Nocardioides panacis: one gene and its partner. Each later gene encodes a partner of the first gene's protein in a complex. Links are inferred from orthologs where the notes say so. Each region holds a gene or a part of one and is shown in the gene's direction. Other genes may lie near its edges. The genes, in order: KRR39_RS11605 and KRR39_RS03845.

Region 1 (3,310 bases):
CGGCTGGGAGCGCCCGCAGTGGTACGAGTCGAACGCCGACCTCCTCGAGACGTACGGCGACGCCGTGATGCCGCGCACGAACGAGTGGGACGCGCGCTGGTGGAGCCCGATCGTCAACGCCGAGCACCTGCGCATGCGCGAGGCCGCCGGCATCATCGACCTGACCGCGTTCGCGGTCTTCGACATCACCGGTCCGGCCGCCCTGGACGTCGTGCAGCACACCTGCGTCTCCCAGTGCGACGTCGCGGTCGGCAAGGTGATCTACACCCCGGTGCTCGACGCGAAGGGCGGCTTCCTGTCCGACCTCACGGTGATGCGGCTCGGCGAGGACCACTTCCGCGTGGTCACCGGCGGCGCGCACGGCATGGCGGACCGCAAGTGGTTCTCCGACCAGCTGCCCGACGACGGGGCGACGACGCTGACCGACCTGACCGACGAGGTCTCCACGATCGGCGTCTGGGGTCCGCGGGCCCGCGACATCCTCGCCTCGCTGACCTCGGACGACGTGTCCGAGGAGGGCTTCGGCTTCCTGACCTGCCGGGAGATCACGGTGGCCGGCACCCCGGTGCTGGCGTCCCGGATCTCCTACGTCGGCGAGCTCGGCTGGGAGCTCTACGTGCCGATGGGCCACGCCGCGGCGCTGTGGGACCGGCTGCTCGAGGCCGGCGCGCCGCACGGCGCGCGCCCGGTCGGGATCGGCGTCTACGGCACCACCGGCCGGATCGAGAAGGGCTACCGCGCGTACGGCGCCGAGCTCGACGCCGAGCGCAGCATCGTCGAGGCCGGCATGCAGCGGCCCAAGGTGAAGGCCGCGGACTTCGTGGGCAGGCAGGCGTACCTCGCCCAGCGCGAGGCCGCGCCGCAGGCGGTGCTCTGCACCCTGACCGTCGACGACCACACCTCGGCGTCGGGGGAGAAGCGCTACATGCTCGGGGGTGAGCCGATCCTGACCCGCGAGGGCGGGACGCTCACCGACGGGCACGGCCACCACCCCTACGTCACGAGCGCCGGGTCGGGGCCCTCGCTGGGCAAGCACGTGCTGCTCGCCTACCTGCCGCCGTCCGAGGCGCGGGTCGGCAACGAGCTCGCCGTGTCCTACATGGAGGAGCTCTACCCGGTGACCGTCGGCTCCGTCGACAGCACGCCGCTGCTCGACCCCGCCAACGAACGGATCCGCGGATGAGCAACGTCCTGGTCTGCATCAAGCGGGTCCCCGACCTCGGCGGCGAGATCAGCCTGACCGCGGACGCGATGGCCGTCGACGACTCCTCGCTCGGGCACACCGTCAGCCCCCACGAGGACTGCGCCGTCGAGCTGGCGATCCAGGTCGCCAAGGACACCGGCGGCACGGCGACCGTGCTGACGCTCGGCTCCTCGGACGCCGTCGAGCAGCTGCGCAACGCCCTGGCCCTCGGCTGCACGGCCGCGGTGCTTGTCGAGGCCGACGCGGGTGCCTTCGGGCCGGCCGACGTCGCCGCCGCGATCGCCGACGTGGTCCGGGCCCACGAGGCCGCCGGGACGTCGTACGACCTGGTGCTGCTGGGCAACGACGCCTCCGACACCGGCGACTTCCAGGTCGGCGTGCGGCTGTCCTACCTGCTCGACCGGCCGGTCGTCACCGGCGTCTCGACGCTGTCCGTGTCGGGTGACCGGGTGGACGTCCGCGGCAGCAGCCCGGACGGCGGCACCGAGATCTTCGACGTCGCGCTGCCCGCCGTGCTGACCGTGTCCGAGGGCGGTGTCGAGCCGCGCTACCCCTCGATCCCCGGCCGCATGAAGGCCAAGAAGATCGCCGTCGAGGAGGTCGTCCCGACCCACGAGCCGGCCGGCCCCGGGCGGCGACGGCTCAAGCTGCCGCCCCTGCAACCGAGCCAGGTCGAGGTGCTCGGCGAGGGTCCTGCGGCGGCCGGAGCGGTCGTCGACCTGCTGGAGAAGCTGGGGGTCGTGCGATGAGCCCTGCGACGCATGCGGCCGTGCTGGTGCTGGTCGAGACCGACGGCGGCGGCGCCACCGAGGTGTCCCGGGAGACGCTGACGTTCGTCCGCGGTCTCGACGCCGACGTGCACGCGCTGGTCGTCGGCGACGGCCCCTCCGGCCTCGTCGACCAGCTCGGCGCCTACGGCGTCTCGGTGGTGCACCACGCCGACGGTGACGCGTTCACGTCCTACGCGGCGGCCGCCTGGGCGGCGGCCGTGGTCGCGGCGGTCGGCGACGCGACGGTGGTCACGGCCGCCGGCACACCGCGGGGCAACGAGGTGCTCGCGCACGTCGCCTGCCGGCTCGGCGTGACGATGGCCGCGAACGTCGTCGAGGTCGACTCGACCAGCCCGCTGGTCGTCTCCCGCCAGGTGCTCGGTGGCTCGGCGCTCGAGGAGATCGCGCTGACCGACGGGGTCGCGGTGTTCTCCGTGGCCGGTCACGCGTGCGACCCCGCCGAGGCCGAGACGTCGACCACGCCCGTCGTACACCCGATCGACGTGGCCGTGAGCGACGCGGACCTCCGCGCCCGGGTCGTCCGCACCGAGCCGGGGGAGCCCGACGAGTCCGGCGGCCTGAAGGCCGCGCGGGTCGTCGTCGGCGCCGGGCGGGGTGCCGGCGGGGCCGACGGCTTCGCCGACCTCCTCGAGCTGACCGAGCTGCTCGACGCCTCGCTCGGTGTCTCGCGGGTCGTCACCAGCCTGGGCTGGCGCCCGCACCACGAGCAGGTCGGCCAGACCGGCAGCCGGGTCTCGCCCGACCTGTACGTCGCGTGCGGCATCAGCGGGGCGATCCAGCACTGGGCCGGCATGTCGAGCTCGAAGACGATCCTGGCGATCAACACCGACCCTGACGCGCCGATGGTGACCAAGGCGCACTACGCGGTGATCGGCGACCTGCACGAGATCGTGCCCGCGATCAACGAGGAGCTCCGCCGCCGCAGGTCGTGACCACGCCCCGCACGGGCGGTCGAGCTCGGCACGGCTGGTCGAGCTCGTCGAGACGACTCCGGCAGACTGTCCCCGTGCCCCGACGACTCGACCTGTTGCCGCTGTGCGCCTCGGTGCTCACCGCGGCGATCACCGCGCTGTACGTGTACCTCGTCCTGGCGCAGGGCAGCCGCCCGTCCTGGTGGGCGCTGACCATCTTGGTCGTGTGCGTCGCGGCGTCGGGCTACGCCGTACGCCCGAAGGCTCCGCGCCGGCGGGTCGCGTTGGTGGTCAGCGCGATCGGGCTGTTCGGGCTCGGGTACATCGCGTTGTTCTCCATCGGCCTGCCGCTGTTGCTGTGCGGCACGCTCTGCGTGGTCGCGGCCGTGCGGCACCGGCCGGAC
Region 2 (3,144 bases), 1.6 Mb from region 1 along the record:
CCGGCAAGGGCGCCGCCACCAAGGAGGCGCTGACCAACTGGGGCATCGCCGCGGTGATCTACCTCGTCGTCGGCAAGGTGCTGGACCGGATCATCCGCCCCTGACCAGGTGGCCGAGCGGGGTGGGGACGTGTGACTGACTCCACCCCGGACCCGGTTTCCAGCGTTGCTACGCGCGGGTAACCTCAGGACCAACCGACTCATCAGGAGGGGCCCTGCGGGGCCATGACGCCATGAACATTGTCGTATGCGTGAAGTACGTTCCGGACGCCACCGCCGACCGGCACTTCGAGGATGACAACACCGTCGACCGCGTCGGCGTGGACGGCCTGCTCTCCGAGCTCGACGAGTACGCCGTCGAGCAGGCCCTGCAGATCAAGGAGAAGCAGGGCGACGACACCACCGTCACGGTGCTGACCGTCGGGCCCGACCAGGCCACCGACGCGATCCGCAAGGCCCTGCAGATGGGCGCCGACAAGGGCGTGCACGTGGTCGACGACGCGATCGCCGGCTCCGACGCGCTGGCCACGTCGCTGGTGCTCGCCGAGGCGGTCAAGAAGACCGAGCACGACCTGGTCGTGTGCGGGATGGCCTCCACCGACGGCTCGATGGGCGTGGTCCCGGCGATGCTCGCCGAGCGGCTCGGCGTCCCGGCCGTCACCCTCGGCTCCGAGATCAGCCTGGAGGGAAGCACCGTCACCATCCGCCGCGACGGCGACACCGCCACCGAGACCATCGAGGGCACGCTGCCCCTGGTGCTGTCGGTGACCGACCAGTCCGGCGAGGCGCGCTACCCCTCCTTCAAGGGCATCATGGCCGCGAAGAAGAAGCCCCTGGAGACCTGGTCGCTGGCCGACCTCGGTCTCGAGCCGGCGCTGGTCGGCCTCTCCGCCGCCTGGAGCGCCGTCGAGGGCACCGAGGCCCGCCCGCCGCGCACGGCCGGCGAGGTCGTCACCGACGAGGACGGATCGGGCGCCACCGCGCTGGTCGAGTTCCTCGCGTCGAAGAAGTTCATCTGAGAGGGCTGATCAGCTATGAGTGAAGTTCTGGTTCTCGTCGACCACGTCGACGGCAAGGTCACCAAGCCCACCACCGAGCTGCTGACGATCGCCCGCCGCCTGGGCGAGCCGTCCGCGGTGCTGATCGGCGGGGACGCCGGCACCGCGGCGGAGACGCTGACGAAGTTCGGCGCCGAGAAGATCTACGTCGTCGACGATGCCGACGTGAAGGACTACCTGGTCGCACCGAAGGCCGAGATCCTCGCGCAGCTGGTGGAGAAGACCTCGCCGGCCGCCGTGCTGGTCCCGTCCGGCGGCGAGGGCAAGGAGATCGCCGGCCGCCTGGCGGTCAAGATCGACTCCGGCCTGATCACGGACGCGGTCGACGTCCGGGCCGGTGACGGGGGAGCGCCGGTGACCACGCAGTCGGTGTTCGCCGGCAACTTCACCGTCCAGGCGAAGGTCACCAAGGGCGTCCCGGTCATCACCGTCAAGCCCAACTCCACGACCCCGGAGGCCGTCGACGGCGCCGGGACGCAGGAGCCGTTCGCGGCGACGATCAGCGACACCGCCAAGGGTGCGCGGATCACCAAGTCCGAGCCCCGCAAGGCCTCCGGCCGCCCCGAGCTGACCGAGGCCGCGATCGTGGTCTCCGGCGGCCGCGGCACCGGCGGCAACTTCGAGCCGGTCGAGGGCTTCGCCGACTCGCTCGGTGCCGCGGTCGGCGCCTCGCGCGCGGCCGTGGACTCCGGCTGGATGCCGCACGCGTTCCAGGTCGGCCAGACCGGCAAGACGGTCTCCCCGCAGCTGTACGTCGCGAACGGCATCTCCGGGGCCATCCAGCACCGGGCCGGCATGCAGACCTCCAAGACCATCGTCGCGGTCAACAAGGACGAGGAGGCGCCGATCTTCGAGCTCGTCGACTTCGGCGTCGTCGGGGACCTGCACGCGGTGCTGCCGAAGGCGACCGAGCAGATCGTCGCGCGCAAGGGCTGACGCCCGCCGCTGCACCGAGCCCCTGGACCTACGGGTCCGGGGGCCCGTGGCATCCTGCCGCTCAGGCGTGCTGGCCCACGCCGTCCCAGCGCGGCACGATGACCTCGGCGCGCTGGTCCGCGGCGGCCGGCAGGACGAGCACGAACGTGGTGCCGCCGATCCGGTTGCGCAGCTCGAGGCTGCCGCCGTTGCGGACCATCAGCGACCGTGCCCCGTGCAGCCCGCCGACCGCCCGGGCGGCGTCGAGCGCCGACATGCCCGGCCCGCGGTCGGTCACCGAGATCTCGATGCGTGCGTCGATCGCGACCACGTGCACCGTGACCGGGCTGCGCGGCGCATGGGTGGCCGCGTTGGCGAGCAGCCGCTCGACGGCGGCGGCCAGGTCACCGGATCGGGCGTGCGCGACGCCGACGCCGCCCCGGAGCCGGATCTCCTGGCCGGCCTCGAGACGCGGGCGTACGACGGCGGCGACCACCTCGGTGACGTCGAAGTCAGTGACCTGCTCGGTTCCGGGCCCGACGGCAGCGGTGTGCGGGTCGCCGGACAGCTGCCGGGTGCGGTGCTCGACGGCCGCCACCAGCCGGGTGGACTCCAGCAGGTCGACGTACGCGCTGTGCGCGGTGATCATCGCGACCGAGGCGAGCAGCGCGGAGGACGGCAGGGCCCAGGTGCCGGGACGCAGCTGGTCCAGCGCGTTGAGCAGCTCGACGACGCCGAGCGAGGCGTACAGCGGGGCGACCCGGCCGGCCCAGGGCTGGACGGCGTCGCGGACGGAGGCGGCCAGGCCGATGGCCACCCAGGCACCGGCCAGCGCCACCTCGACCACCACGCCGAGCAGCACCGGCCCGGAGACCCGGTCCGGCGTGACGGCGACCAGCCCGGCGAGGCCGGCCAGACCGAGCAGCGCGGTGACGACGGAGACCCGGAGGGTGCGCACCCAGTCCGTCGGCCGGCCCTCGTCGGTGACCGTCATCGCCCGCAGGGCGAGCGCCAGGCAGCCGGCCGTCCCGAGGGCGCGGGCGCCGAGGGCGGGGCCGGGCTGCACGTCGTGGCGCAGCACCTGGCCGACGAGGTTGCCCACGGGCAGGCTGATCAGGCAGAGCGCGACCATCGCGGCCGCGAGCAGACCGCTGTGCGGGTCGGTGGTGACC

What was found.
Region 2: the proteins of KRR39_RS11605 (region 1) and KRR39_RS03845 are in contact, whole or in part, in a cryo-EM structure (PDB 7KOE), measured with the Thermotoga maritima proteins. The link is inferred for Nocardioides panacis from one-to-one orthologs. Residues at the interface, in WP_004081902.1 of Thermotoga maritima: Thr13, Thr14, Val16, Ile18, Leu25, Arg27, Leu95, Lys122, Gln123, Val125, Asp126, Gly127, Asp128, Thr129, Gly130, Gln131, Pro134, Gly135, Thr138, Arg139, Tyr142, Ala143, Leu144, Ala146, Tyr147, Val149, Arg150, Val162, Val164, Arg165; in WP_004081904.1 of Thermotoga maritima: His14, Pro20, Glu24, Tyr76, Asn78, Lys82, Thr102, Leu103, Glu104, Arg106, Glu107, Gly110, Met111, Ala113, Thr114, Glu115, Glu117, Thr118, Gly119, Leu120, Thr121, Ala122, Arg140, Pro141, Thr142, Phe143, Gly144, Gly145, Asn146, Leu147.

The regions. Positions count from the first base shown.
Region 1 is NZ_CP077062.1:2,387,851-2,391,160, reverse strand. What follows is about bases 67-3,066. They hold KRR39_RS11605 (electron transfer flavoprotein subunit beta/FixA family protein), read left to right. Parts: upstream 67-1,179; coding sequence 1,180-1,953; downstream 1,954-3,066. Other genes in these bases: KRR39_RS11595 (hypothetical protein), read left to right, coding at 3,002-3,066; KRR39_RS11600 (electron transfer flavoprotein subunit alpha/FixB family protein), read left to right, coding at 1,950-2,927; KRR39_RS11610 (GcvT family protein), read left to right, coding at 67-1,183. In the rest of the region: more of KRR39_RS11610, read left to right, coding at 1-66; more of KRR39_RS11595, read left to right, coding at 3,067-3,310. UniProt on the Bacillus subtilis protein: The electron transfer flavoprotein serves as a specific electron acceptor for other dehydrogenases. It transfers the electrons to the main respiratory chain via ETF-ubiquinone oxidoreductase (ETF dehydrogenase).
Region 2 is NZ_CP077062.1:765,202-768,345, forward strand. The notes cover bases 180-3,013. They hold KRR39_RS03845 (electron transfer flavoprotein subunit alpha/FixB family protein), read left to right. Parts: upstream 180-1,033; coding sequence 1,034-1,993; downstream 1,994-3,013. Other genes in these bases: KRR39_RS03840 (electron transfer flavoprotein subunit beta/FixA family protein), read left to right, coding at 251-1,018; KRR39_RS03850 (sensor histidine kinase), read right to left, coding at 2,055-3,013. Also shown: KRR39_RS03835 (hypothetical protein), read left to right, coding at 1-104; more of KRR39_RS03850, read right to left, coding at 3,014-3,144. UniProt on the Bacillus subtilis protein: The electron transfer flavoprotein serves as a specific electron acceptor for other dehydrogenases. It transfers the electrons to the main respiratory chain via ETF-ubiquinone oxidoreductase (ETF dehydrogenase).